Regions from separate parts of the Pseudoalteromonas sp. P1-11 genome, predicted to be linked through region 1. Evidence: predicted binding sites of a transcription regulator. Region 1 holds the regulator's gene; each other region holds the start of a gene.
What was found. Region 1 encodes sigma-54, which starts transcription at its own class of promoters, with help from an activator protein. Its sites were predicted from a motif close to GTTGGCACGNNNNTNGNNT; they were not measured.

Region 1 (10,426 bases):
CGAACGCAGTCGCGCATTGTCGAAATGCAAAATTGGTAAGTATTTCCTTTTAATTAAAGAATTACTTATGGTATCCCAAGCACGTTTCTACTTCGTTTTTAGAGCCTAATATTACCGCCACACGCTGGTGGATTGCATCGGGTTGAATATCCATAATACGCTCAGTACCCGTAGAGGCGATACCACCTGCTTGCTCAACTAGCATAGCCATGGGGTTGGCTTCGTACAGTAAACGTAGCTTATTAGGTTTATTTGCATCTTTGGTGTCGGTTGGGTAGGTAAATAAACCACCACGGCTAAGTACACGGTGCACATCGCCAACCATAGCGGCAATCCAGCGCATGTTAAAGTTTTTAGCACGTGGGCCGGTATCGCCAGCGAGTAAGTCATTAATATAGTTTTGCATTGCTGGCTGCCAATGACGCTGGTTTGACGCATTAATGGCAAATTCGTTTGTATCAGCAGGGATAGTGGCAAAGTCTTGTGTTAGTAAAAAGCTACCTTGGGTTTTATCTAGCGTAAACATGCGCGTGCCTTTACCTGTAGTAAGTGCAAGCATAGTTGATGGGCCGTAAAGCACGTAACCTGCAGCAACTTGTTTGTGGCCTGGCTGCATAAAAATACTTTGATCGGCGGCATCTGAGCCTTCTGGGGCTTCCATAATTGAAAATATAGTACCCACTAGCGAGTTAATATCGGTATTTGATGAGCCATCAAGCGGGTCAAACGCCACAATGTATTTAGCGTCATGGTTGCCAGCTACTGTGTAGTCTTCTTCTTCTGAGGCGATGGCTTTAACTGACCCAGACTCCAGTAAAATATCTTTTAAAAGCTGATTAGATAGTACATCGAGCTTTTTTTGGGTTTCGCCTTGAATGTTTTCATCAAGCGTTGAGCCTAATACGCCAGAAAGCGCACCTTGGCCAACACGAAACGAAATTTCTTTACATGCTGCTAAAATGGTTCTAATTAACGATAAAAGTTCTCTAGGACAACCGTCTTCTAGTAATACTGGTGGGAGTCTACGCATTCTATTTTCCTGATAACGTGTACTAGCTAATCTAAATGTGAGAGAGATTAACTTAGTGCGCTGAATTTCGTCTTAAATACCTGTATTGTTTAAATAGCACTGTAATAATGGTGCCACCTAATTGTACTTAAAACGCCAATAACAAAGATAAGATTATGAAAAAAATACCACTAATAAGTTACATATTCTTTACTATGCTGTGCTCTATGATAACCCAAGCGCACGCAGCAATTAAGCCTATAGATGAATTTACTGCGCAAATGAATCACTTTCCTGGGTACTTTTCGTTTTATTACGATACTCAAAACGGCAAAGTGTTTTTAAAAGTAGATAAATTAGAGCAGCAATTTTTACTTCAGCAAAGCTTACCCTATGGTGTTGGCTCTAACGATATAGGCTTAGATAGAGGCCAACTTGGTAACACGCATTTAGTTCAGTTTGAGCGTTTTGGCGATAAAGTAATGTTGCGCGCGCTAAATACATATTATCGCGCTAATACCACTAACAAAGCTGAGCAGCAAAGTATTAAAGAGGCCTTTGCATCCAGTATTTTAGCGGGCTTTAAAGTGGTAGCGCAAAGCGAAAAAACGCTCCTGATTGATTACACACCCTATTTATTAAGCGATGTACACGGGGTAAGCCGTACGCTTGCAGCGCGCAAGCAAGGCAGCTTTAGCCTTGATGAATCACGCAGCGCTGTGTATATGAATCGCTCAAAAGCATTTGTAAAAAATACCGAGCTTGAAGCAGTATTAACGTTTAAGGGCACTAAACCAGGTAAATTTGTGCGCCAAGTAAGCGCCGATGCATACGCACTTACTGTACATATGCACCACTCACTTATTAAATTACCTGATGATAAATACACGCCACGTAAATTTGACCCGCAATCAGGGTATTGGAACATTGAGCATAAAGACTATGCAGCCCCCCTTGGTGAATCTATGTTTGTGCGCTATATACCGCGTCATCGCTTAGCTAAAAAAGATCCAAGTTTACCGATTAGTGAACCCGTAGAGCCCATTACTTATTACCTAGACCCTGGCGTGCCTGAGCCGGTTAAAAGCGCGTTACTTGAAGGCGGTAAGTGGTGGAATGATGCCTTTAGCGCAGCAGGCTATAAAAACGCATTTATAGTCAAAGTACTGCCGAGCAATGCTGATCCTATGGATATTCGCTATAACGTTATTCAGTGGGTGCATCGTGCTACACGCGGATGGTCTTACGGAAGCTCTGTTATAGACCCTCGTACCGGCGAAATACTCAAAGGGCATGTAACACTAGGCTCATTGCGTGTACGCCAAGATATTTTAATTGCAGAAGCCCTTGGTGCGCCTTATTTAAAAGGTAACGAGGTGGCTAAAAACTTACAGGCAATGGCACTTGATAGGATTCGCCAGTTAAGTGCACACGAAATTGGCCATACGCTGGGCATTGCACATAACTTTGCAGCCTCGGTGGGGGATAGAGCGTCGGTTATGGATTACCCGCACCCACTACTTAGCTTTAACGAGCAAGGCGAGCTTGATGTAACCCGCGGCTATGCAAGCGGTATGGGCGTATGGGATACCCAAGTTATTAAGTATGGTTACAGCGACTTTACTAATCAAGATGAAAGCGCTGAGCTTGCAGCAATATTAAAAGAGAACAAAACGAAGGGCCTTGAGTTTATATCTGATAGCGACGCACGCGCAAAGGGCGGTGCACACCCTACAGCGCACTTATGGGATAACGGTACTAACCCAGCGCAAGAGTTACTTAGAGTGCTTGATGTACGTAAAAAAGCGCTTTCGCAATTTGGTATTAACAACATTAAAACGGGCGATGCACTCTCGCAGTTAGAAGAAAAACTCGTGCCGCTTTATTTATTTCATCGCTATCAAGTAGAGGCTGCAGTTAAGCTAATTGCGGGGGTTAACTACGAATACGAAACACGTAACAACTCACCTGCTAAGGGCGCGCAAGTGGTTGCAAAAGCGCAGCAGCAAGCGGCGCTTAGTGCTATTTTAACAACATTAAAACCGGCTAATTTAATTTTGCCTGAGTCGGTGTTAGCGCTTATTCCGCCAAAAGCATATGGCGAGTCTAAATCGCGTGAAAGCATAACAGGTCGTACGGGTTTAACTCTTGATGCGATGGCCTTGCCAGAAGTAGCTGCGCAGCATAGTTTATCGTTATTATTAAACCCACAGCGTTTAAATCGTTTAGCTCAACAACAAGTACGTAATTCTAATTTTTACAGCTTAGATGAGCTGCTAGAGCAGCTTTACAGCCAGGTGTTTAATGTGTCATCACCTAATACAATGAAAGGCAAAATCACCCAGCGGGTGCAATTTTTAACTGCAAAAAATATGGCTGATTTAGTCACTAGCGACAAGGTAAGCCCAGAGGTGCAGGCGCAGTTACGTTTCTACTTGGTAAAATTAAGCAAAGAGTACAATCAAAACTCAATGTTAAGTAATACCAGTGTAGGAGAAAGCGCGTTTAAACAGTATTTAGCAGAGCAAATAAAACAGTTTTTAAAAGTAGGTAAGTGGCCTGAAAACTTTAGTGGTTTACCAATGCCACCGGGCTCACCAATTTAATTATATGTTTTAGTGTGTAGTGGCTACTTTACCTGAGTTCAGGTTGCTAAATAAGTAGCCACGTTGCGGTGCCTAAAAAGGCAAAAATACCGACAATATCAGTCACCGTCGTAAGTACAACACTACCTGCAAGTGCAGGGTCTATATTCATTTTTTTCAATAAAATAGGAATACATGCGCCAGCAACACCAGCCACTACAAGGTTCATAAACATTGCAAATGCGAGCACGCCGCCAAGCATAAAATCCCATTGCCAAAGCGCAATTACACTGGCTATAAGTATTGACCAAATAACCCCGTTTAATGCGCCTATCGCCAGCTCTTTAGCCATTAAAAATCGTTGGTTAGTTTGGTTAATGTGGCCCACGGCAATACCGCGAATAACTAGAGTTAAAGATTGGCTACCTGCTACACCACCCATTGAGGGCACAATGCCATTGAGTACAGCTAAAATAGGTAATATATCTAAGGTGCTTTCAAAAAAGCTGGCCACGAAGGCGGCAGCTAAGGCTGTGAGTAAGTTAACGCCAAGCCATACTGAGCGTTTTTTTGAGCTTTTTAAAACAGGTGCAAAGGTGTCTTCTTCATCATCAAGACCGGCAAGGCTTAATAAGCTGTGCTCTGCATCTTCACGAATAACATCAACAATATCATCAATGGTGACACGCCCAAGCAAGTGGGCGTTATCATCGACTACAGGGGCCGATATCCAGTTATGGCGCTCAAATAACTGAGCAACTTCACTTTCATCCATCGAAATAGGGATAGACTCACAGTCTTCATCCATTAAATCTTGAACAATTTTTTCAGGCGGATTAGTTAACAGTGTACTAAGTGATAATGCACCTAAAAAACAGTTATGTTTATCAACAACGTATAAATCATCGGTGCCCTCTGGCAGCTCACCGCGTAGCCTAATATAACGCAGCACAACATCAAGTGTAACGTCTGGGCGAATGGTCACCGTATCGGTGTTCATTAGCGCGCCTGCTGAGCGCTCTTGGTAAGATAAAGCTTGTGTAGCGCGTTCGCGGTCTTGCGTATCCATAGCGCTAACCACATCTTTGTACACGGTATCAGGTAGGCTACGTAGGACTTCACCTAAATCATCGTGGCCCATATCCTCAGTGGCCGCGGCAATATGCTCAGGTTCCATTTGTGCAATGATACCTAAACGTACATCTTCAGAGAGCTCTTCTAGCACATCCCCTTGCACATCTGGGTCAACCAGTTGCCAAAGCATGCGTCTAATTTTATGCGGAGAGGATTCAAGCAGCAGTGCTGTATCACAAGGTGCTGTTTTTGCTAGCATGCGTCTTACTTGAACAAATTGCCCACTATTAAGTGATTTAGTCACTTGTTTTAGTTGCTGTAGTGGATAGTCTTGTTCAAACGCTTCTGGCATTGGCATCCTAAATATTTTTGTGTAATGGAAAGGTGTTTAGTAAGTGGAGTTGCCCACTGTCATTTTCTTTATTTTTGTGCTAAACCCAATGCTGGGACTAAATTAGTGTTTAAAATTAAGTAACCAAATTTAGCAGGGGCATGGCTTTATTACCCTAAATTAAAGCACTAAATTAGGCGAGTCGGAATACCCTAATTTACTAAATCTTTATAGTCTGGCCTGATAAGTCTTTAACTTATAAGGCTATGGTGCTTTAAATTATTCTTGCTCGTTAAATCGTTGTGCAATTAATTGCCCAACCGCATGCAAAGCTTGCTCTGAATCAGGGCCTTCACAGACTACTTTAACTTCTTTACCTTTACTGCTTTCAAGTAGCATTAAAGCTAATACGCTGTCGCCTGCGGCTTCTTTATCATCTTGGTGTAAGGTGATTTTAGCATCAAACTGCACAGCTAATTGCGCAAGGACCGTTGCCGCTCTGGCGTGTAAGCCTAATTTATTTTTTATTAAAAATGTGTCTTCACAGCGCATAAATTACTATACCTAAACTGAACAGGTTATTATTTTAAGGTTACTTTTCTTGCTCACGATGACGAATTTTGACATTCGGATGCGTCATAGCAAAGCTCTCACCAATGGCTTGCGCTAAATAAACCGAGCGGTGTTGACCACCAGTACAGCCTATTGCAATAGTGAGGTAACTACGGTTATTACGCTCTAAGTGTGGCAACCAAGTTTGTACAAAGGTTTGAATTTGCCAAGTGAATTTTTGCACTATGCTGTGATTTGCCAAAAAATCTTTTACTGGTTGATCAAGGCCCGTAAGCGGTTTAAGTTCAGGCTCCCAGTGGGGGTTTGGCAAAAAGCGAGCATCAAAAACATAATCAGCTTCTTTAGGTATGCCGTGTTTAAAGCCAAACGATTCAAACGTTACAATAAGTTGCTTATCTTTTTTACCCAGTATTTTTTCGCGAATTGACTCTGCTAATTGGTGCACACTTAAATCGGTGGTATCAAGCATAAAGTCAGCGCGTGTTACGAGTACATCAAGCAGTTCTTTTTCTTTTTTTATTGCTAAATCAAGCGGCAGTGAATCGATGGATAAAGGGTGTAATCTGCGTGTTTCTGAAAAACGTTTGATCAGTGTTTGATCATCACTATCTAAATAAAACAGTGTGGGTTTAGCAAAGTCAGGAAGGTACTCGAGAATATCGTTAAATTCGTCTTGTTCTTTGGGGATATTACGAACATCTATACTAACGGCTATTTTGTCATAGTTATCTGAAACACTTCGCACTAAAGAGGGCAGTAAGTTGACCGGAATATTATCTACGCAATAATAGCCTAAATCTTCAACCACGCGTAAAGCAACCGACTTACCTGAACCAGAACGGCCGCTTATGATAATTAACTCCATTTATAGCCCTTAGTATTTACTACGATTGATCAACAATTACTTGATACAGCTCTGCATCGGTTTTAGCACTACGCAGCTGTTTACAAAATTCTTTGTTGCTCAGTTTATCAGCTATGGTTGCCAGAGTCTTTAGGTGCTGTTGGTTATCGCCATCTGGTACGATGAGTGCAACAAAAATATCAACAGGGCAGTTATCAATAGCATCAAAGTTAACAGGGGTGTCGCTAACAAGTACTAAAGCCAGCGGCTCTTCTACGCCACCCATTCTGCCATGAGGAATGGCGATACCCCGGCCAATGCCAGTACTGCCTAGCTTTTCTCTGCTTGCCAGCGCATTAAGAATATCTTGTTGTGGTAAGTAGGGGAGCTTTTCATGAGCTAGCTCACTGATAAACTCTAAAATTCTTTTTTTACTACTAAAAAGGACCGCAGCTTTGCTGCAGTCCTGGCATACTAATGTACTTAATTTCATAATATTAGTGTCTAGCAAGCTTCTCTTTATGTTTTATGACTTGACGATCGAGCTTGTCAATCAACGAGTCTATAGCGGCATACATATCTTGGTGCTCTGTTGAGGCAAATAAATCTGCGCCACTTACATGAATAGTCGCTTCTGCTTTTTGGTTGAGTTTTTCTACATCGAGAATGACATGCACATTGCTAATATGATCTGAGTGCCTTTCTAGCTTTGCAAATTTATTATTTACATAGTCTCTAAGTGAATCAGTTACTTCTACGTGACGACCAGTTAGGTTTAGTTGCATAAGCATTTCCTCTTTGTTTTTTACGTCTTATATCAAACTCTTTCTCTGATTTGACGGTGGAATAGCTAGCGATTCACGGTATTTTGCTATTGTGCGTCTAGCTACTTTAATTCCTTGCTCTGCCAATATATCCGCAATTTTACTATCACTCAATGGTTTAGCTGAGTTTTCCGCGGCAATTAGCTTTTTAATTAGGGCACGTATTGCGGTTGATGAACACTCGCCGCCGTTTTCAGTGCTTACGTGGCTTGAGAAAAAATACTTAAGCTCAAAAATACCACGTGGCGTATGCATATATTTTTGCGTAGTAACACGCGAAATTGTCGATTCATGCATTTCTACCATTTCAGCAACATCGTTTAAAACCATTGGCTTCATGGCTTCGGGGCCATGTTCAAAAAATGCTTGTTGCTGTTTTACAATACAGTTTGTTACTTTGAGCAGCGTGTCGTTTCTGCTTTCAAGGCTTTTTATAAACCATTTAGCTTCTTGTAAGTGAGAGCGAATAAATTGGCTATCACCACTTGATTTTACGGTACGTGACATAGCCGCGTACTGACTATTTACGCGTATTTTTGGCATGCTATCTGGGTTTAGCTCTACCACCCAGCGGCCTTTTATTTTTTTAACCGACACATCCGGTATTACATACTCCGACTCTTCCCTTACTATGGTATCTGCAGGTTTTGGGTTGAGGGTATGTATTAGGGTCATGACCTCTTTAAGCTCGTCTTCTTTAAGCTTAGTCTTTTTCATTAATGTACGATAGTCGCGTGCCGCTAATAGATCAATGTGATCGGTTAAGATCATTTTAGTTTGTTCTATAAAAGGGGTGTCTTTATCAAACTGGTTTAGCTGAATGCACAAGCACTCTTGTAAACTGCGCGCGGCTATACCTACAGGGTCAAATAACTGAATACGCTTTAAAACGGCTTCTATTTCGTCAAGTTCAACTTCAACTTCGTCATCGTTTTCTTGGTTAAAGCTCTCTAAAATCTCTTCGCAACTTAGCGTTAAAATACCCGAGTCATCTACAGCTTCTACAATGGCAATAGCAATGGCTTCGTCAGTTGGGCTAAAAGGAGTAAGCTGAAGCTGCCACATTAAATACTCATGTAGCGTTTCAGTAGAGGCACCTTGATAAATAGACTCATCTTCCGGCATTGGGCCTGAGGATGCCGCAGGGGCTGCGCTCATGTACTCATCCCAAGTTACATCCATTGCCATATCATCGCTAACGGTGTCTTTATTTAAAGCTTCGCCACTGTCTTGCTCGTACTCGCTGGTTGTATCGTCAGCCGATGCGCTTACGGTTACATCATCCGTATCTGCTTTTTGCTCATTTTTTCCAGCCGACTCTTCCGTGTAATCTTGCTCTTCTACTTCTAATAGCGGGTTGCTATCAAGTGCTTCTTGTATTTCTTGCTGGAGATCCAATGTACTGAGCTGCAGCAAGCGAATCGCTTGTTGCAATTGTGGAGTCATTGTAAGTTGCTGGCCCATGCGCAGCTGTAATGATTGCCTCATGTATCTCTAACAATCCTTTTATGTTGTTATAATTAATATTAGCAGATGCTTGTAGGTGTGGCTTAAATGTTACAGCCTAAATTGCTCGCCTAAATAAACATCGCGTACAGTTTTGTCATTTAATACGTGTTCTGGGGTGCCAGATGCAATTAGCTCCCCATGAGAAACAATGTAGGCTTTTTCACAAACATCAAGGGTTTCTCTTACATTGTGATCGGTAATTAATACGCCAATGCCACGGTTTTTAAGATGTTCTATTATTTTCTTTATATCTAACACTGAAATCGGATCAACACCAGCAAAAGGCTCATCCAATAAAATAAATTTAGGGTTTGCTGCCAGTGCTCTGGCAATTTCTACACGGCGGCGTTCACCACCAGAAAGTGCCATACCTTGGCTATCGCGAATATGCTGAATACTAAATTCATCAAGTAAGTTGTTGAGCGTTTCTTCTCGCGCGGCTTTATTGAGCTCTTTACGCGTTTCTAAAATAGCCATTAAGTTTTGATAAACTGTCAGCTTTCTAAATATTGATGACTCTTGCGGCAAATAGCCAATGCCTAAGCGGGCGCGGCTGTGCATAGGTAATAACGTAATGTCGTTATCATCAATAGAAATTTTACCTTTGTCGCTAGGTACTAATCCTACAATCATGTAAAAGGTGGTGGTTTTACCTGCGCCATTAGGGCCCAATAAGCCAACAATGCTGCCGGCTTCTACCTCAAGGCCTACATTTTTTACAACTTGGCGGCCTTTATAGCTTTTTGCTAATAGTTCTGCTTTTAAGGTGCTCATGGTTGACCTTCGTTACCTGTTTTTTCTTTAATTTTTGCTTCAACAGGCACTAAAATTGTGTGGACACGATCCGTAGAGTTTTCGTCTTTTTCTGCGCTAATAAGCTGCTGCTGCATATCGTAGGTAATACTTTTAGCATTAATTTTTTGACCGGCTTGTGCGACTTCAGCATCGCCAACAAGCGTTAAAAAGCGCTTTGCTACGTCGTAACGTACTTCGTTTGCACTGGCGCTCATTACGGTACCATCGTCTTGTTTTTCTTCGAAGTAGGCTGGGCTGCCAGTGGCAATAAGGAGTTGTTTGTTATCCCCTAAGTCTTCACGTTTATGTACTTCAAGTCGGTCGGCTGTAATTTTGCGATTACCATGCACAATTTCGACGTTCTTTTCAAAAATACCTACGTTTTCTTTAAGTTGGCCTTCTTGACGGTCTGCACTAATAGAAATTTGATTTGCTGGCGGTTGAGCAGCAGGCTCAGCAGCAGAGGCGCTAAATGCAAGCATTAGCGATGGGATAATAAGTATTTTAGTGAGTTTATTGGTCATAATATATTGTTCGCGTATGGTTAATTAGTTTTATTACTTCGGTTTTTAAATCGGCTTCAAGGCCTTTACCGACAATTTTTAAATTAGGCCCAGTGACAACCACTGGCTGCTCAGAGCGCATTGTTAGCGCTTTAATGTCGACTTCGATGTTATCGGCATCGATGTTATCTATCATGGCGTTATCAACTAAATTTTTAGCAACTACATTGCCTTCTAAAATAAGTTGTTTATCTTCGTAAAGCGTTGCTTCGTCTGCATTTATTCGCCATGTTTGCTTTTCGTTATACAAGGTGAAAATAGGTTTTTCAAAAAACGTAAAACCAAGCTGTTGGTACAGCTCCATTTTAGCCGCTGTGAC
Region 2 (10,426 bases), on a different contig from region 1:
TGTGCCAAGCACAGGACCCGCTGATTGAATAGTCATAGCAGCAGAAAATATAATATCATCTTTTGTAATATCACCTGAGCTTACAACCACATTCTCATAGCTATTTACTGCCGCTTGAAGACCAAGCTGAGCATCAGTAATCAATGGCGCTTCTTCACTTACAGAAGCGTAAGTAGAAGAAGGCTGAATAGAACGCCCTTGAGAGTCTTTTAATCCAGTGGTTAATACATTTATGTAAGAACTTCCTGGTGTGAAAGGTTTTAATGGGATAATAGCAACTGCATCGCCAGAGGCTTGAGAAATGAAGTCTACGCCGTAGGTTAATTCACCTACCAATTTACACGCTGAACCAGCTGTAACAACAGCACATTCTGCGTCAGTTAAGCTTGCGCCCATAACCACTTCAAAAATTCTTACTGTACCAGGCGACGCTGCAGAGGTTTCATCAAGCGATACACCTGTAGGGAAAGTTAAATCAATTTTGTAAGGCACTTGCGATGACCAGCCATCTAACGCACCTAGCGCTAATTGCGGATCTGCATAAGCAGTGCGAGGCACAGAGACGTTATCATCGTCTAATTCACCTGGAATATTAATTGTGCCGTCTTGAGTGCCGCTCATTAATAAATCGTTAGGGACAGATAAAACCCCATTCGCAGGGTCAAAGGTCACCGTGGCATTAGGTATTATGGTTGCAGTATCGTTTTTAACATCTTCTAATGTTTCTCCGCCGCCACAACCTGCTAACGCAGCTGTAACCGAGAGTGAGAGTAGCATTTTTTTCATATTGTTGGCTCCGCACATATCTTTATTTTTATAGTGTGTTCGTTCAAAGTAAGTGTGTTTAATCAGTGTAGTAAAGTTAAAACAATGTAATCAGTTTATTAATGAGACATTAGACCAGTTAAACTTAACGTAAAGTTTATAATTCCGCCACCTAAATTTTCAATAAATTCGATTACTTGACGATTTGCTATGTTAAAATCAAAAAAATTTTATAAATTGGTATTTATATGCAAACTTATCAAGCAACTCCAAATGCACTTCAAAATAAAGTAATTTTAATTACAGGTGCCGGCGATGGTATTGGCCGCGTAGCAGCAATTACCTACGCAAAGCATGGCGCGACAGTTATTTTACTTGGTAAAACTACAAATAAGCTCGAATGCGTTTACGATGAGATTGTCAATGCTGGTTACCCTCAGCCTGCTATTGTGCCAATGGACTTAAAAGGCGCGACAAAACAAAACTACCGCGATTTAGCAGCTACAATCGAAAGTCAATTTGGCCGATTAGACGGCTTATTGAATAATGCCGGTATTTTAGGGTCGCTAGGGCCACTTGAGCACTTTTGCTCTTCTACGTTTGAAAACATCATGAAAGTGAATGTTACTGCGCAAGCAATGATCACCAAAGCGCTATTCCCTGTGCTGCGTAAATCAGAAAATGCCTCTATTGTTTTCACTTCATCAAGCGTTGGCCGTAAAGGGCGCGAATTTTGGGGGCCTTATGCAATATCTAAATTTGCAGTTGAAGGCATGATGCAAACATGGGCCTGCGAAGTAGGTAAAACCAATATCCGTGTAAATTGTATAAACCCTGGCGCAACGCGTACCTCTATGCGCGCATCAGCCTACCCAGGGGAGGATCGCGATAAGCTTGCTACCCCCGAAGATTTAATGCCAACGTATTTATATTTAATGAGTGATGACTCGAGCGATGTAAACGGTGAATCTCTCGATGCGCAACAAAAAAAGTAAACTACATTTTGTCCCGTCCTGAAATAGGTTGACGGCTTTAATGAAAGACTTGGTGCGAAAGCGCCAGGTCTTTTTTATGCACTTGATTTGGTGTTTTCATATCCAAACTTAAGTGCGGTCGCATTTCATTGTATATAAATATCGATTCTTCAACGAGCTGTTTTAACTCTGCCATATTGCGACATTTATACAGTAAAAACTCTTGCTTTAATATCCCGTTAATACGCTCTGCTAATGCGTTTTGATAACAGTCATACCCATCGGTCATCGATGGTCTAATGCCCTCTTTTAATAGCGCATTTTGATATACTTCAGAGCAATATTGTAAACCTCTATCTGAATGATGAATGGCATCACGTTTATATACGCGTTGCTTAATTGTCATTTCTAATGCTCTGACTACATCGGTTGCTTTCATTTCATCACTCAGCTCATAACCCATTATTTTTCGACTGTAAGCATCAGTGACTAACGATAGGTAATGCACGCCTTGCGCTGACTTTACGTATGTAATGTCACTAACGAAGACTTCCTCGGCCGCAGTAGGCATGTATTACTTTAGTAAATTGGGATACTTGCGCATCCAATGGTTACTGTTTGTTGTTTTAGTGTAATTTTTCTTTGGTTTTACAAGAAAGTCATGCTCTCTCAAATAATCAAAAAAAAAAATCACGACCTAGTTTAATGCCACGCTCTTGCAGGTCTGGCTTTATCATCAGATAAAGTTTCTTCCCACCAATACGAGGCATGAATTGCCGCCAGTACATCACTAATTCTTTGACTGGCTCCAATTCTTTATTCCGAGCATCTATTCTGCGCATAGCTTGATAGTAACCTTGTCGCGTTACGCCATATGCACGGCATAACGGAGTAAGCTTTATTTGATGGTTTTCTTTTGCGCGCGTGATAGCTCGGATATGTACTTTTTTCGCAAGCCCGCTCCATATTCTTCATCCATAATATTAATCATTTCATCTTTGATTAAATCCTTTAGGCGTAACTCTTCTATCTCGCGCTCTAAACGTTTAATTTTTTGTGCTGGGGTTTCTTTCGATTTAGGCATGTTGGCTATATAAGTTGGTTTAGACCAATCTAATTTACCATGTTTTCGCAGCCATACCAGAACGGTACTGCGGCCTTGAATACCGTAATGACTTTGCGCTTGTTTATAGGTGAAGTCGCCTTTTTCTACTTGCTCAACAATAGATAATTTAAAGCCTAATGTATAATCTCGCTGAGTACGCTTAACGTCTTTAGTTTTAGTGGTTTTCATAAAATAAGTCCTAAATGTGTAAACACATTTCAGGACAAGACATTTTTAATTATAAAAAAAGCCGCATACATTGCGGCTTTTTTGTCGGTAATCTTTTTGTAATTATACCTATTCGCTTAATTAAGCGAGCTACTTTGAGGCTAGAAAAACGTGTTATTCGCTTGGCAAAAAATTCGCTATTTAGCTGTGCTAAATGAGCATTTTTTTACCTAGGTAACGACACGTTTAGCCCCGCAAAATGATTAAGTATTATTACGTATTGGTATTACTTACGCTTAGTTTGCTTAACACGTTGGTTATGCTTTTTAACCGCTTTACGAATTTGGTTAATTTTAGCACGCTTATCTTTGCGTTTTTCAGGCATAACCGACAGTTTAGTTTGTGTTTCGCGGCCTAATTTAACGGTTTTACGTAAATAGTTGACGGTTTCTAAATCAAGTTCAGCCCAGCCACCTTGAGGAAGGCGCTTATCTAGCTCTAATTTTCCGTAACGAATACGAATAAGGCGCGATACTTCTACATCCTGCGATTGCCATAAGCGGCGAACTTCGCGGTTACGTCCTTCGTTTAGCGTTACATTGTACCAACGGTTAATGCCTTCACCACCCAAAGATTTAACCGTTAAAAACTTAGCTGGACCATCTTCTAGCTCTACGCCACGCGTTAGGTTTTTAATGGTTTCATTGGTCACTTCACCAAATACACGGGCTGAATATTCACGCTCAACTTCATAACTTGGGTGCATTAAACGGTTCGCTAACTCACCATCGTTGGTAAATAACATTAAACCTGCCGTGTTAATATCTAGTCGACCAACAGCAATCCAACGCTCACCTTCTATGCGTGGCAAACGGTCAAAAACGGTACGACGTCCTTCAGGGTCTTTACGTGTACTTAACTCCCCTTCTGGCTTGTTGTACATAATTACACGACAAATACGGTCGGCTTTTTCTTCAATTTTTACGCTGTGGCCATCAACACGTATTAAGTCTGTTTCCTCAACACGGTCACCTAATTTAGCCACTTTACCATTAACACTAACGCGGTTTGCATCAATGTATTTTTCCATTTCACGTCGTGAGCCTACCCCTGCACGGGCTAGGACTTTTTGTAACTTTTCACCTTGAATACTCATTCGGATGGTTCTCTCACAGAAGGATCACTTAATAACTGGTTTATTTTACTTTCCTGTTGCGCTGGCAATGCAGGGAGTTCATCTAAACCGGTTAACGAAAAATAATCTAAAAATAATTTTGTTGTTGCATAAAGCGCTGGTTTACCAGGTACTTCTTTATGCCCTACTACTTTAACCCACTCTCGCTCAAGGAGGGTTTTAATAATTGCTGATCCGGTTGTTACGCCTCGTACTTGCTCTATTTCACCACGCGTTATTGGTTGCCTGTAGGCAATTAACGACAATGTTTCTAGTAGTGCGCGAGAGTACTTAGGTGCCCGTTCTTGCCATAAATTACTAAGCCAAGGGCTTAAACTACTACACGCTTGAAAGCGATAGCCACTGCCTACTTCAACTAGCTTAATGCCACGTGTTTGATAGTGGGTATGTATAGCGTCTATTGCAGTGTTAATTCGTGACATTGAAATAGCTAAATCAGCCAATACGGTATCTTTTAAGTGGCGTTTGCTAACAGGTTTGTCTGCGACAAATATAGCCGCTTCAATGATCTCAATTAATTGTTCATCACTAATTCGACGACCCGCCATAATAATTTGCTTTGCCCTTTAAAATACGTAGCCATCTATTATGACAGAACATCGCAAAAGGGGGAAAATATATCTGCTTTTAAAACAAATTAAATGCACAAAAAAGCCAGCAATTAATGCTGGCTCTTATGTGTAGCGTATTTAGCTAATATTAGCTGTTTTTATAATGCTTTAGTGCATCATCTTCAGCAACGGCTTTACCGTATTTGCTAATGTAGCCTTTAAACTCACCTTTACTGATGCGTTTATCATTGTTGCCATCCATGTAACCAAAATGGTTTGAAATATCATCATCGTCAGCTTCTTCTACTGAGATGTAACCATTTTTGTCGTTATCTAAACTTCTAAAATCATTTTCGATTTTATCAAATTTAGCTATTTTAGCTTTAAACGCCGACTCACTTACTTCGCTATCAGTCGCTACCTTACCGGTATTTAACTGCATGTAAGTGTTAAATTCTTTACGACTGATCTCGTTATCCATATTGGTATCAATATTTGAAAAGTGGCCCCAGATGCTATCGTCATCTGCTTCTACTTTTGAAATATAACCATCACTGTCGTTATCTAAACTTGCAAAATCGCTATCGATTTTTTCAAGGCCTTGGTTTGAGGCACAAGCGGCTAAACTTAACGAAGCTAAAATAGTTGTTGCGAGTGTTAACTTTTTCATAAGACGTATCCTTGTAGTTAGTAAATGTCACTTTAACTAATACAAGTCCAATGCCAAAGTGCACAAGCCGCCAACAATCAATAAGTTACGTGTATTTAGCTTATTTTATATACATTAATCAATTACTTAGCTTTGCAATGATTGCTGCATACCTTGTAATTTTTGCAAAAAAATACCCAGTACAAACTGGGCATTATTTTAATCTACATGTTACCGCGCAATTAGATTGCTGCGTTTTGGTAACGCTTTACAAATTCAGTTACGTTTTGTCCGTTACACTTTAATGAGTTTAAGTTACCAATTTTTTGGCGAACAGGCGCAAGGCCTTGCTTTAACGCTGTGATACATAACTGTGTTTCTTGGTGTGCATCTTTTGCAAACACTTCAACTTTTGATTCAGCAGCTTGGTTAGACGTTACTTTTTTAGCAATGTCGCGAATATCTTGACCATTACATAAAACACTTTTAGAAAAACGCGATAAGTATACACCGTGTTGTGCTGCTTCTTTACGCGCTGCGCTAAAGCCTTCATTTGCACTTAATACACATAATTTAGATTCAAGTTTATTATCTTGGCTAAAGTAAGTGTTGCTTTTTGCTGATACAGACGCAGAGGCTAATAAAGCAGTAGCTAAAAGTAATTGTGTTTTCATGAGAGAGATCCTATTTGAACGACTAAACAAGTAATTTTTGCGCATTATATATTCAATCATTACGAGATCAATTGAATTTTTTATTTATTTAAATAATTAATAAAGCATTTACAATGTTTAAACTTTACGCACCAATTGATCAACATTTGCGCAGCTATTTTCTCATTTCGATCATGTTATGTAGGCTTATTTACTGATACAATTTAGTTATAAAAACAGAGTCTAATTAAAGGTAAATTTTATGAAGGTTATTTCTTTCAATATCAATGGTCTGCGAGCTCGCTTACACCAGTTACAAGCAATTATAGATAAACACCAGCCAGACATTATTGGTTTGCAAGAAATTAAAGTTCATGATGAGGCGTTCCCTCTCGAGGACGTACAAAAAATGGGTTACCACGTTTATTTTCATGGTCAGAAAGCGCACTACGGTGTGGCAATGTTATGCAAAAATGAGCCTAAATCGGTCTTAAAAGGTTTTGCCAGCGACACTGAAGAAGCACAAAAACGCATGATAAGTGTGACAGTTGAGCAAGAAAATGGCCGCGACCTAACGGTAATGAATGGTTATTTTCCACAAGGCGATAATATAAATCACGAAACAAAATTCCCTTATAAGCGCCAGTTTTACAAAGATTTAATGACCCATTTACAAACAAACCACACGCCCGATGAAGACGTTATCGTTATGGGCGATATCAATATTTCGCCTACCGATTTAGATATTGGTATTGGTGAAGTAAACGCTAAACGCTGGCTTAAAACAGGTAAGTGCTCGTTTCAACCAGAGGAGCGCGAATGGCTTGCTAAATTATTAAATTGGGGCTTTAAAGATACCTTCAGAGAGCAAAACCCTGATACAAGCGACAAATACTCGTGGTTTGATTATCGCTCTAAAGGGTTTGTGGATAATCGTGGCCTACGTATTGATGTTGTACTTGCTACCCATGCCCTTGCCGAGCGCTGTATTGATACCGGCATAGATTACGAATTACGCGGCATAGAAAAGCCCTCTGACCATGCCCCTATTTGGTCAACTTTTAAATAATTGCTATGTTAACGCTTAAAATGCAAGGGCTACTTTGGGCCCTTGTTTTAATTATTACCTTTATAAGCGTAGAAAAAAATACCTATAAAGCACTTTATAAAACGCCTGCACGGCAAATAGGGGTACTTGCGTGTGCGTTAGTGTTTGCCATGTTATGGCAAATTAAAGCGGGTATTTTAAGCGGTCTTGATTTACACATTTTAGGTGTAACTGCCGCAACGCTAATTTTAGGGTGGCGCCTTGCTATTTTAAGTAGCCTGCTGGCCAGTGCCCTATTGGCGGCTTTTGCAAACATTGATCTTAACCTTTTGCCCATGCAAATACTGTTTGGTGCATTTATTCCTACATTATTAAGCTACCTTGGCTTTATAATGAGTTATCAGTATTTACCGCGTCACTTTTTTGTTTATATTTTTGTATGCTCTTTTATATTGGCAGGCTTTATTGCATGTCTAAAAATAAGCTTAGGGGCTTTGTTTTATTTGCTTATAGGGCAATATAATTGGCAAGAATTGGCAGATAATTACGTATACCTAAGTGCTATCATTTGGTTTCCTGAGGCAATGCTCAACGGTATGGCCATTACGCTTTTGATCACTTATCGGCCACACTGGGTCAAAACTTTTTATGATAAGGACTACCTAGACTCATGAGTCTGCAATACCAATGCCCTTTATGTAACCACGCACTTTTAAAACATAATTCATCACTTAGATGTGACAATAATCACACCTTCGACTTTGCCAAAGAAGGCTATGTAAATTTATTACCGGTGCAACACAAAAACTCAAAGCAACCGGGTGATTCGCTTGAAATGGTACAAGCAAGACGTGCTTTTTTAGAGCAAGGCTTTTACGCATTTTTACAGCGCGCACTAAGTAATATAATTAGTGAGCGCAAACCAAACGTGCTAATAGATTTAGGCTGCGGCGAAGGATTTTATACTCATGCCATTGCCGATAAAATAGAGGCGCAGGTATACGGCGTCGATATTTCTAAATCAGCCGTAAAATATGCAGCAAAGCGATACCCACAATGTCATTTTAGCGTTGCATCAATTAGCCAGGCGCCTTTTAAGTCAGGCACTGCTGACGTATTACTGAGTGTTTTTGCGCCTCTGTTTGAGCAAGAGCTGGCGCGTTTAGCAGCGCCAAATGCCACATTAGTAGTTGCAAGCCCAGGGCCGTGGCATTTAAAAGAGCTTAAAGAATATATTTATGCAGATGTAGCAAAACACACTGAAATTGACACGCCAAGCGGCTTTATAAAAGCAGATCAAAAGCTCATTACAGAGCAGGTTACGCTTAATTTTTCAGATATTAAAAATTTAATAATGATGACACCATTTGCGTGGAAATTTAGACCTGAACATTGGCAAACTCTTGAAGAAAAAGGCGCCCAAAGCGTCACCCTATCGTTTTACATTACCGAGTTTAGTAAAGCCGATTGATGTTTTAATAACGAGTGTTTGTGAGGAAATTACTAACAGGCTATATTGAGTCAGCTCATATGCCAGAGGGAGTGTTATAAATAAATAGAGCAAAGCGTGCGCTCTGCTCATACACTTATAGATAAATGCGCTCTAAAATTGCTCTTTAGTAAACGCTTTATCCATTTTATCAAACATGTCTTTTAATAAGTGTGCAAGTTCCATATAACGGGGCTTGTTTTCGCTTATTTGGGCTTGATAGCCATTTGCCACCATTTTGGTATATAACTCGTTGTACCATTTTTGCATGCTCGGTTCTAATGGTGTTTCGGCTCGCTTACCTAACCAAAACAAGCCTTGCAACGGCAACGATAAAAAAAACAATGCACTGGCAATCGCTTGCGGTAAAAAATCGGGGCCTAAATAGTTAAGCTGAAAAAATAACGTAAGCATGGCTAATATTGGCATTACAGTAATTGCCAGCTCGGTTGCCTTAATTACTTTAAATTCGTTAAACAACGGTGCTAACTCTTTACGCATAGGCCATTTTTTTGCATATGCCCTACCCGTTTGTAATTGTGACATCACACTTTTTTGCATCATGACTCCTCACATCTAAACTTTTAAACCCGTAGCGCCTGCTTGCCACTGCCTGTAAGTGTAACACAAATAAATAGCTTCACACTTTAGCAGTAAAAGTTATTGTTTTTGTATATATAAGCAACTAAACACTAAACTAAATTTATTAACTGGGTTAAAATACTCATCTTATAAATTAGACTTTAGTCGCTTTTTTATCACCTATATGGTGGCTAAGTTTACCTTTAATTTGCACCATAAGTGTATTGTTCATATCTTAACGTACACTTACTAAATTTATTGTTTATGGAAACTGTATCTATGCCAACTACGCCCTCTAAATCACAACACGTTTTAGTATTAAACTGTGGTAGTTCGAGTTTAAAATTTGCCATTATTGATGCTGATAACGGGCATGAAATTATTTCGGGCTTAGCTGAACGCCTAGGTTCAGAAAATCCATCTATTAAATATAAATACCAAGGTGATAAAACCGTTATCACCTTAGCTGCTAATCAGGCGCATGATGAAGCCATTAATACGCTTGTAAGCCTAATTAAAGATCACCACTTAGATGAGCATTTAATTGCCGTAGGCCATCGTGTTGTACACGGTGGTGAGCACTTTACTCAATCTGCATTAGTGGATGAAAAAGTTATTGCGGGTATTTCAGATGCTTCAAGCCTTGCCCCTTTACATGGCCATGCAAACTTACTGGGTATTTCATCAGCGCAGGCTTCGTTTGCTGGTTTGCCACAGGTTGCTGTTTTTGACACTGCATTTCATCAAACCATGGATAAAGTAGCCTACTTATATGCACTCCCTTACAAGCTATACACAGAGCACGGTGTTCGCCGTTACGGTATGCACGGCACAAGCCACTATTATGTAGCAGGCCAAACCGCTAAATTAATTAATAAGCCTGTTGAGCAAAGCAATTTTATTAGTGCGCATTTAGGTAATGGTTGTTCTGTGTGTGCAATTAAAGGCGGTAAAAGTGTAGATACTAGCATGGGCTTAACCCCGCTTGCTGGGTTAGTAATGGGCACCCGCAGTGGTGATATCGACCCTGGTTTATTTAACTTTTTAACAACACAACTTAATTATGATGCAAAACAAATCGACAACTTACTTAATAAAGAAAGTGGTTTGTTAGGTATTAGTGAACTGTCTAACGACTGCAGAACCATAGAAGAAGCCGCTGTAGCTGGCCATGAAAAAGCCGCCCTTGCACTTGACATTTTTTGCTACCGCCTTGCTAAACAAATTGCCGCCTACATGGTGCCATT
Region 3 (10,426 bases), 120 kb from region 1:
TAATAAACGTTACTTAGGGCTTGCCCCTTTGCGTGATATTTTAAAGCACATAACAGAAGAAAAAATTCGTCACGCCCAGCATGCTAACCCACTCACCATGCTCCCTGGTAATGTAGCGATTAATGAGGCAATAGAGCAAAGGTTACGCTCACAAAGTGCGTTTTCGCTTGCCTATATAGATCTTAATCACTTTAAGCAGTTCAATGATTTATACGGTTATGCCAGTGGCGATAGTGTGATTAAATTATTGGCAGATGTAACCGTGCAAGCATGCGAAAACAGTGCTAACTTTGTAGGACATATAGGTGGTGATGACTTTATGGTTGTGTTTGACCAATCAGATGCTGTGTATATTTGTAATGCCATAATTGAGCAGTTTGAACTGCAATCACGCACTTTTTTTACGCCTGAGCACATTAAGAGCAAAGGCTACTGGGCTACAAATCGTGAGGGAGAAAAGCAATTTGTACCTTTACTTACGTTATCAATTGGCCTTGTGGAGCCCGACTTACAAGAATGTAAAAACAGCCATCAAGTTGCAGCACTTGCAACAGATGCTAAAAAAGAGGCTAAGCGGTATCGCCATAGTTATTTGTTTATTTGTAAGCGCAGAAAGCCTGCGCCTGCCGTAGTGCGCTTAGCACCAGAGAATAAACAGGTGGTATAAAAAATAGGTAATTATTATGTTGCCATTAAAAGTAGTTGTTGGTGGGTTTGCTTTATTTGCGGTTAGTTTTTTTGTACAAGGGGTAGAGATTGTTAATGTTGCTCAAAAGCAAAGTGTGCAAAATGCCCGTGAAGAATACCTAAGTGAGCTATTAACACGAGCCCTAGAGCGGGCTAATTACCCTGTAGACATAAAAATGCAGCCACTGAGCTTACAGCAACAGCGTGACCTGATTGAGCTAGATAAAACAGAGCTAGATGTTTATTGGAGCATGAGCAGCCCAGAACGAGAGGCATGGGCAATAGCCGTTAAAGTCCCGCTATTTAAAGGCTTTATAGGTAAGCGCGTTTTATTAACCAGTAAAAAAAATGTCGAAAAATTTAAAGGCATTAACACTTTGGCGCAATTAAGTGAGCTCTCGGCAGTGCAAGGGCATGATTGGCCAGATACAAAAATAATGGCCTATAACGGCTTACATGTAAGGCCGCTGAGTAACTATCAAGCTATGTTTACGCTTACTAGCCGGGGCAGAATCGATTACTTTCCTCGCTCATTTATCGAAGTTAATTCTGAGCTTGTTGCCAATGCGCAGAGTAACTTAGTTATTGTGCCTAATTTATTTATTAGTTATCCCACCGGTATTTATTATTTTGTTGTAAGTAGTAAGCCAGCTTTAGCGCAAGCCATAAAGCTTGGGTTGCAAAACATGCAAAACAGCGGAGAGTTTGATGCGTTATTTGATGAGTATTTTGCAAAAGACATAAACTCACTCCCTTTTACAAAAGGTTATACCACGGAGCTAAAGCTCGATAACCCTTACTTTTAAAACAAAAAAGGAGCCATAGGCTCCTTTTTTATAATAGGGCTACATGCACTTTATTAGCGAAGTAACGCTTCAGGTAATACTGGACGAATTTCACGGATAATTGCTTGAGTAAGCTTAGGTGCACCACAAATAATGTTACCGCTATTGTTGTAGTTAACGCCACCTGCAAAATCAACAACCATGCCGCCAGCTTCTTTTACAAGTAACTCGCCTGCTGCTGTGTCCCACGGTTTTAAACCAATTTCAAAAAAGCCATCAACACGGCCCGCCGCTACATATGCCATATCTAGCGCTGCAGAACCTGCACGACGAATATCAGCAGTTTGTGTAAACAATGCTTTAAACGCGTCTGTGTATGAATCTAAGTGGTGTTTTTGTTTGAAAGGGAAGCCTGTTGCTAGAATTGAACCAGCTAATTCTACGGTTTTAGTAACGCGTAAACGCTTGCTGTTTAGCTGTGCGCCTTGACCACGAGATGCAGTGAAAAGCTCGCCACGAACTGGATCGTAAATTACAGCTTGGTCTAAACGACCTTTTACTTTAAGTGCGATAGAAACCGCGAAATGAGGGATACCCTTGATGAAGTTAGTTGTGCCATCAAGCGGGTCAACAATCCATTGGTAATCTGCATCTTTGCCTTTGTGCTCACCTAGTTCTTCACCAACAACGCAGTGATCAGGGTAAGATTTTAAAATTGTATCACGAATTACGGCTTCGGCTTCTTTATCAATGTTAGTCACTAAGTCGTTAGTGCCTTTTTGTTGAATTTCAACTTTTGATAAATCTTCACTTGCGCGAAGTAAAATTTTGCCTGCGTTGCGCGCAGCGCGAACCGCAATGTTTAACATTGGATGCATGGTATTACCTTTGGGTTGTAAAAGAACGTTTATATATTTAAGCCGGCGTATTTTAGCGACTTTTGCCATAAAGTAAACAATAAACCCTAAATACTTTTGTGCGTTTTTTGTACGGCCTTGAAATGCATGTAAATTTATTCGTATCTAAGACATGTTGGCGTGTATGGATTGAAATTTGTTCAACCGAAGGGCAACTTAATCACAGCGCGAAGTGCGAAGCCTTGGGGGCTCAATAACTTCCATGAAGCAAAGCTTCCGCGTCCTGCTAGCAAACATACTGTTGTAAAAATTAATCTTACAAGGGCAATACACGCCAATAATACTAAAAAGTAAAAAAAGTGCTTTACCTAAAGTTAGCTTGAGGTTTTATCTTGTGTTTAAGCATTCAACTAGGGTAAATAATAATGAAATTAGAACACGTACATTTAGTAGTAAACGATATAAATGCCATGCTTAAATTTTACCAAGCAGCCTTTCCTTATTGGTCAATTAGACGTGAAGGGCATAACACCTGGTATGGCAAACCTAAGCGCTGGGTACATTTTGGCGACGATAACCATTACATTGCTATAAGCGATAATGGCGAGCATAAAAACAGAGATTTGGCAGGGCACCAAATCGGACTGGCTCACTTTGCTTACGTTACAAACAACCTAGACGCTGTTATACAGCGCTTAAAACACGCCGGATTTAACATTGATAAAGAGGGTGCAGAAAACCCATTTAGAAAAAACGTATATTACTTAGACCCAGCAGGATTCGAGGTTGAGTTTGTGCAGTATATGAGTGACATTCCAAGCGAGCGTAATAACGACTTATAAAATAGGCAGTAAACAACGGTGTAGAAAAGCGCATAATATGGCTTTTCTACCCATTGTGTTTTTACCCGTATTATTTATTACTCACCCCAAGCTGGGCCTTTAAATCATTAGCAAAACTCACAAACTTTTCTTTAATGGTGCGTTTAACTTTTACCTCCACCGAGCCTAAAACTGTTTTACCTTCTAGGTTAATTGTGGGGCCTTGGCGCTTATTAAGCGACACCGTTTTGTTTTCAAAACTACCTAATATACAAAACATTTTAGAAACTACATTAACGTGCTCTGGTACGTAAATTTCTTCGCTGCCAAAAATACAATTTACATGCACGGTAACATGTTGGTGGGCAAAAATAGCATCAGTAAAATCTAAAACAATCGACCCCATATAGTTTTGAATATAAATATCTTTAGGCACCACCCATTGGCCGCTACGCTCGCTTGAGCCTAAAATGCTTCGCAGTGTTAAGTTTTCTTCATCCGCTTGTTGGGCACTGTAGTTAGGGGCAAATTGCGTTTGCTTTTGAGCACTGTACTGGGTATCTGTAGTAAGGGTTAAATCCTCTACTAAATTAAGTAACGCAGTATTTTCGGTTGCTTCCATTGCACTGTCTAAGCGCCTTTCAAAGGCTTCAGCGGAAATAACGCCATGGCTGTAGTTATAAATAAGTTGATCTATCACTTGTTCGCGAACTTGCTCTATTGGGCGGTCTTCAATTTTTACAGACATGGGAATAATCCTTTTTATATGAGTTACCACTGTACATAGCAAGTGGTGTACCAAAATTTAACTATTTATATATCAATGATTTATTGTTTTAGTAGCGTCGCTTAATTTATTATATTAACGATAGATTAACCAAAACAGCAATATAATCGTTATTTTCACCACTTAAGAAAGTTTTACCTAATAGCCTGTAAATGTTTACTCGGAGGTGTTTTTATTTATACCTAATAAAATAGCTAACTCCATGAATTTAAAGTGTTAATAAAGTTGGCCTAAAGCTCGCATATATAAGAGTGTCTTTAATCAAAAGGAGAAAGATTATGAAAACATTCAACAAATCTATGATTGCGGCTTTAGTTCTAGGTACTACAGCTATGGGTGCTCAAGCGGGCACTTGGGAAAATGAAAGTAAAGATGCTTGGATTGATGGTAAGGCAGAAACAGTGCTTCTTATGAACACTAATCTAAACAACTTTGACATTAACACTGATGTAAAAAATGGCAAGGTAGTACTTACAGGTAAAGTAAACAGCGACCTTGATAAAGAGCTAGCTGAAGAACTTGTAATTAGCCTAGATGGCGTATCTGATGTAGAAAACAACCTAACTGTTGTGAAAAACATGGATATGGACGACAAAGATCGTGACACTATGGATGATGACGATAACGACTTAACTGACGCTAAAATCACCACAGTAATTACTACACGTTTCTTATTTGACTCAGAAGTTGACGGTACAGATATCGACGTTGATACCGACAACGGTATAGTAAAACTTAAAGGTTCTGTTGAAACAGAAGCTGAAAAGCAGTTAGCAGTAAAAATTGCTAAAAATGCTGAAGATGTTCGTGACGTAGTAGATGAACTAACTATTGTTGCTGAATAATACACTATACTAAAAAGCCCAGCTTAGCTGGGCTTTTTGCTTGTCATTTTTAAAGGAGCTATATCATGGATATCATTCGTATAATACTGTCGATTTTATTACCGCCACTGGGTGTATTTTTACAAGTTGGTTTAGGTATGCACTTTTGGCTAAATATTTTACTAACTTTACTGGGTTACTTCCCTGGTTTAATTCACGCTATCTACATTATTGCTAAAAAATAATGTGTGGTGTGTTCAATGTGAGCCGGCCACTTTTTTATAGTTATTAAAATTGTAAAAAAGCGGCTTACATACTTCTGTGTTTATTTTTCTGTTATTTCCTGCCTATTCGCATGCAAAAAGATTACTATTTAAGCAGTCAGCTTACTGATTGTTAAAATAAAGGTTTTTGCTAGTGACAAGCCTTAAAAAACTTTTTATACTGCAACCCGCTTTAGTCGCTCAGTGGCTAAACGCTTCAAAAATTAACTACCTCGTAGTTATACAAAGTTGGCCCCTTAGCTCAGTTGGTTAGAGCACACGACTCATAATCGTTAGGTCCCCAGTTCGAGTCTGGGAGGGGCCACCACTTTTCAAAGCTTTCCAATTTTTAAATAGTTATAGCCAATACAAAATATTTTCTACGGTACTTTTTATACAGTATTTAGGTTAGTTGTTTGTGTGCCTATACCGCCTCTATTATTTAAAAACCAGCTTCAATCATTTTTCTTTTTTACTAATAACAGCGACATATGTTGGTTCGGTTGCTAGATTTATATTTGCAATCAAGAACCTAGTTATGTACTTTTTAGGGGCAATTTAAGGTTGTTAAAATAAATTTAAAAGGAAGTATTATGAAAAAGAATAAAATTGCAATCTTGCTAGTGACTGCTGTTATTACAAGTCCAGCTGCTTTTGCAGAGTCACCTAACTTTAACTATGTTGCTGCAGGTTATCTTGACGGTGATATTGATGGCGATGATGCAGATGGATGGACATTTGATGGTAGTACGCTATTAGGCGAAAACTTTTTCCTATCTGGTCAATACCAAACTCTGGGTAATTCAGATGATGGTGTAGATGTGGACTTAAACTGGCTTAGTGCTGGAATAGGTTATCGCACAGCTATTGGCGCGAACACTGACTTTTATGGTTTAGCAACTTACGAGAACGTAGAGCTAGAGGCATCGTATCGTGGAAGTAGTGCTTCGAATGACGAAAATGGCTATAGTCTATCTGTAGGTGTTCGCTCTATGATAAGTGATAATATTGAGCTAGATGGCCGAGTAGGCAATGTCGATATTGCAGATGAGAGTGAAACATCTTTCAGTGTGGGCGCACGTTACTACATTAATAACAACGTTTCACTTGGGGCTAATTACACCTCATTGGACGAGCTAGATTTAGTAAGCTTAACTGCTCGTTATAGCTTTTAAGTATTAATAAATAAAAAATAAGCGCACTAAACAGTGCGCTTTTTTTATGCCATTTACTTTTTATAAGTAGTTTCTAATCTACTTGGTACTTACTGTTAGTACGAATGTAAATAGTGGCTGTTTTGTCGCTAGTGTTCTTAATCGTGTGGGTAAAGTTACCGGTTGATTCTACATAGCTGCCTGCGCTTAGGTTTTGCGCTTTATCTTGCTCGCTTGAGTTGTACTCTACGGCGCCGGCTATAACAACAGCACGAAATTCGCTTGCATCTGTTTTTATTTCACCTTTAAAGCCGGCAGGAAGTTTAATCATTGAGCCGTTCATATCGGCTGTACTTCCCCAAAGGTAGGTGGTTTGCACGCCTTGGGCGTTAATGTCGTTTAAATCGCTGCTGTTTAGCCATACTATGTTGTCTGCATGTAGGTTTAACGGGCGCTCACCATTATCAAACTGGGCATTAGTTGGTTTAACTAAGTACGGCCCAGAGTCGATTTCTAAGTAAATTAAATTTGTTTCAGCATTGGCTGCAGTGGTGTGGTTTTCACCTGCAGGTTGTGTCCAAAACGAACCCGCTGGCATCCACATTTTTTCAGCTGTTGGGTCGTCATTATGCATTTGCCCTTCAATAACGATACCGCGGTAAGTAATGTTGTGAATGTGCGGCGGAGATTCAAAGCCTTTTTTAAAGCGTACTAACATGCCTGTTGCGGTGTCGGTTGTGCGGTTTCCCCATAAATCTGCAGCGCCAGGGCTTTTATCACCACGTAGCGGGTTTAAGTAACCCCAGTCAATATTGCTTGCAGCAACAACTTTTGATGTGCTTTGCTCTGCAGAGGCTGGCGTTGATATAAGTGTTGCAACCAGTGCAAGAGTTGATGCGTTTAGTAAAAATTTCATTTAAAAGCTCCGTTAAGTTGGTATAGCGCTATAGTACGGCTTAAAATTCAGTCAATAAATGGGCATAAGTTAAATACACTTTCGCAAAAACGTGGATAATAACGCTATAGTTACGCATGCTGGTTTATGCAATAAGAGGGTTTGATGAAAATAGCTGATTTACAAGTATTACTCAAAGTGGCTGAGCTGCAATCAATTACAGCTGCTGCAAATCAATTAGATATGAGCTCATCGGCTGCAAGTGTCTCGTTAAAGCGAATAGAGCAGGCGCTTGGGGCACAAATATTTGTACGCACAACAAGGCAAATTCGCCTCACGCCTGAAGGGGAACGGTATTTACCCCTGTGTCAGCAGGCTCTCGATTTATTGCAACAAGGGCAAGTGCTTATTCATGAGGAGCAGCAATCTATTAGTGGTGAAGTGCGAATAGCAGTGTCATCGGAAATGGGGCGCAACCTTATGCGGGTATTGCTAAATAATATTATGGATAAACACAGTGAAGTGACGCTGCGCTTACAAGCAAGCGACAGCCGCGCTGATTTTTACCGTGATGGAATTGATGTTGCGCTGCGCGCCTTAACTAAAGAGGCCGCACAGGAGCTAAATTTATACGGCTTTAAAATTTGTAACATTGCACACGTGCTATGTGCCTCGCCTGAGTACATTAAAAAGCACGGTGAGCCGTTAACGCCAGATGACCTACTGAATCATAATGCCCTTTTATATAAGCTCTACGAGGTAGTGCATGATGGGTGGGAGCTGTATAACGATAATCAAAAATACAAGGTTAAAATGAGCAGCGACCGCGCCGTTAACGATGGCGATATAGTAAGGCGTTGGTGTGTTGATGGCACCGGGATAGCCAAAAAATCGGCCATTGATGTAGCTGAAGATTTATTAGCGGGCAGACTAAAAAGGTTAATGCCCGATTACAAAATCCCCCTCACTGAAATGTGGTTAGTACTACCTAGCCGCCAGCTTATAACGCCCGCAATTAGGCTTATTCGTGATGAGTTAAAACACACTGTTAGCCAATTAAGAAAAAACCTGATTGCGCAAGGGATAATTAACGAGCAAGAGTGGCCCGATTCACCCTAGTGCACCTTACGCGAGGTTAGTTTTAGCTAGCCTTGCGCCTTTAAAATTTAATTCGCTTTCCTGTGGTTGATTAAATTAAAATACACGCTCTTCTTTTATGTTCTATTTTTTCTAATTATTGGGCTTATTGCTCAGCTGATCCTATATTTATTCTAAGCAAGTGTTAGTTAAGTCCTTTATCCATTTACAGGTATCGTATGTTACTTAAACAAAAAGTTTATATTAGTCTTATTTTGGCTATTGTTGTGCCGTTAGCGGTTTCTACATTTTTATTTTCAAATAGTATTCAAAATCATACCGATGAAAAGCTCGCAAAGGTTGATTTACCCACCGCATTGAGTGAAGTAAAAAGCAAAATTGAACTCGAACTTGCCACTCCTATAATTGTTGCCAAAGAAATTGCGCAAAATAGCTTTGTTAAACAGTGGCTAAGTAACGGTGAGAGTGAGCAAGCAAGAGCCGATTATATTAATTATTTAGCCAGTATTAAAAAAGATAACAACGCAGTTATTGCTTATATAATTTCCAAAAATACCAACAACTATTACACCGATATTGGCATATCTAGACAGATAGATAGAAGCGAAGATGTATGGTTTGATCAGTTTTTATCCTCTAACAGACCCTTTGAAATAGCACTAGATATAGATAAAACCACAAATAGCATGGTGGTTTTTATTAACTATGCACTGCAAATTAATGGTGAGCGTACCGCCATTACAGGCGTAGGGCGCTCGCTCGATTCTATGATCAACTTAATTAACGAATACCGTATTGGCGAAGCCGGTGTGGTGTATTTGGTCTCTGATGAAGGTGAGGTAATGCTTCACAGTGACAGAAGTAAAATGGGTCAAAAAATTAATATTAACGATATAAAAAATGGCGCCATTATTAGTAAAACAATGGCAGGCGAAGATTATGTTGTGTCGAGTACGCCTATTGAGTCATTAGGTTGGCATTTAGTGGCAGAAGTGCCCGAGCAGCAGTTATACGGGCCAATAAATAGTGCCATTAATAGCAATTTATTATTTGGTGTGATCATCGCCATTATAGGCTTTGCCTTGGCCAGAGTTTTAGTGTCGCAAATATTTAAACCCATTGAAAACATAACTGCTGCAGTGAGCGCGTTAACTAAAAAAGATGGCGATTTAACCGTAAGGCTGCCTACTAACGATAACAACGAAATATCAGAGCTTGCCGCTAACTTTAATTTATTTTTAGAGCAGCTACATGGCATGTTTAAGCAAGTGTCGGACTCAGCAAACCACGTTAAAAGCATTTCAGAAAATGTGTTAGTACAAGTACAGGGCGCGGCCAACTTGGCCGAGGTACAATCATCTAGCACGCAAACGGTGGCGGCAGCCGTTAACGAAATGGAAGTAACCGTACAAGATATTTCAAACAGTGCCAGTAACGCCTCTGACATTGCGACTTCAACAGAAGAAGCGACTCATAAAGGGGTGGAGTTTGTAAATAGCACGATAAAGCAAATGGAGCAGCTAGAAAACGCCATGGCTACCTCGGTTGCCTCGGTAACTGAGCTTTCAGGTGAGATAAAGTCAATTACGCAGGTGCTTGATGTTATTAAAGCAATATCAGAGCAAACTAACTTACTGGCGCTCAATGCTGCCATAGAAGCCGCGCGGGCAGGCGAACACGGCCGTGGTTTTGCCGTTGTAGCCGATGAAGTAAGAACCCTTGCTATGCGTACTGCAGAGTCGACCGAGCAAATTAACGAAATGATAGACACGTTAAATTCTAAGGCTTCAAGTACGGTGTCGGCTATAGAGCTTGGCAGTAAAAATACCCTAGAAAACGCCGAACGTTTAAAAGTAACGGGGAGTACCTTAACGGGTATATCTCAAGAAATTGTTACGCTAAGTGAGCTAAATAGCTCAGTGGCTACAGCCACCCGCGAGCAAACGTTGGCTACCTCAGAAATTAGTCAAAATGTGGTGATGATTTCTGATTCTGCTGAGCAAACAAAACAAAATATGAAAACCTCAGAGCAGCTATGCAATGGGCTAAATGAAGAGTCGAATATATTAAAAGACTTACTGGGTAAGTTTACGCTTTAAAAAAAGTGACAACATTAAGCTAAAAAACGCGTTGTACCTTAGTTAAGCTAAGCTTTGGTTAAGAGGTTTATTATCCAAAGCTTAGGTTAATAACAATGCGTTTTTAAACGGGTTAATTTTTACGGTAAATTTCGTGTTGAATGTCGTAAATATTAA

Region 2: AN390_RS06090 (EF-hand domain-containing protein) is a predicted target of sigma-54. The motif match lies at 5,468-5,486, and genes of this name have one in related genera.
Region 3: AN390_RS00385 (BON domain-containing protein) is a predicted target of sigma-54. The motif match lies at 4,162-4,180, and genes of this name have one in related genera.

Annotation. Positions count from the first base shown of each region.
Region 1 is NZ_LJSP01000001.1:204,558-214,983, forward strand. It holds gene zapE (cell division protein ZapE) at 1-39, shown strand, start outside; gene AN390_RS00915 (class 1 fructose-bisphosphatase) at 62-1,030, opposite strand; gene AN390_RS00920 (zinc-dependent metalloprotease) at 1,186-3,615, shown strand; gene mgtE (magnesium transporter) at 3,662-5,020, opposite strand; gene AN390_RS00930 (HPr family phosphocarrier protein) at 5,279-5,551, opposite strand; gene rapZ (RNase adapter RapZ) at 5,592-6,437, opposite strand; gene AN390_RS00940 (PTS sugar transporter subunit IIA) at 6,457-6,909, opposite strand; gene hpf (ribosome hibernation promoting factor) at 6,914-7,201, opposite strand; gene AN390_RS00950 (RNA polymerase factor sigma-54) at 7,229-8,728, opposite strand; gene lptB (LPS export ABC transporter ATP-binding protein) at 8,798-9,523, opposite strand; gene lptA (lipopolysaccharide transport periplasmic protein LptA) at 9,520-10,068, opposite strand; gene lptC (LPS export ABC transporter periplasmic protein LptC) at 10,058-10,426, opposite strand, start outside.
Region 2 is NZ_LJSP01000003.1:73,449-83,874, reverse strand. It holds gene AN390_RS06125 (VolA/Pla-1 family phospholipase) at 1-786, opposite strand, end outside; gene AN390_RS06120 (YciK family oxidoreductase) at 1,014-1,760, shown strand; partial or broken gene AN390_RS19610 (IS3 family transposase) at 1,798-3,033, opposite strand; gene rluB (23S rRNA pseudouridine(2605) synthase RluB) at 3,299-4,168, opposite strand; gene scpB (SMC-Scp complex subunit ScpB) at 4,165-4,755, opposite strand; gene AN390_RS06090 (EF-hand domain-containing protein) at 4,907-5,428, opposite strand; gene AN390_RS06085 (hypothetical protein) at 5,650-6,081, opposite strand; gene xthA (exodeoxyribonuclease III) at 6,323-7,129, shown strand; gene AN390_RS06075 (energy-coupling factor ABC transporter permease) at 7,135-7,782, shown strand; gene AN390_RS06070 (putative RNA methyltransferase) at 7,779-8,579, shown strand; gene yfbV (terminus macrodomain insulation protein YfbV) at 8,712-9,158, opposite strand; gene AN390_RS06060 (acetate kinase) at 9,459-10,426, shown strand, end outside.
Region 3 is NZ_LJSP01000001.1:81,771-92,196, forward strand. It holds gene AN390_RS00360 (bifunctional diguanylate cyclase/phosphodiesterase) at 1-667, shown strand, start outside; gene AN390_RS00365 (ABC transporter substrate-binding protein) at 684-1,493, shown strand; gene suhB (inositol-1-monophosphatase) at 1,547-2,350, opposite strand; gene AN390_RS00375 (VOC family protein) at 2,755-3,171, shown strand; gene AN390_RS00380 (LiaF domain-containing protein) at 3,242-3,898, opposite strand; gene AN390_RS00385 (BON domain-containing protein) at 4,216-4,782, shown strand; gene AN390_RS19540 (YqaE/Pmp3 family membrane protein) at 4,848-5,006, shown strand; tRNA gene AN390_RS00390 (tRNA-Ile) at 5,276-5,352, shown strand; gene AN390_RS00395 (outer membrane beta-barrel protein) at 5,618-6,199, shown strand; gene AN390_RS00400 (DUF4437 domain-containing protein) at 6,273-7,094, opposite strand; gene AN390_RS00405 (LysR family transcriptional regulator) at 7,239-8,192, shown strand; gene AN390_RS00410 (methyl-accepting chemotaxis protein) at 8,390-10,270, shown strand; gene AN390_RS00415 (5-carboxymethyl-2-hydroxymuconate Delta-isomerase) at 10,383-10,426, opposite strand, start outside.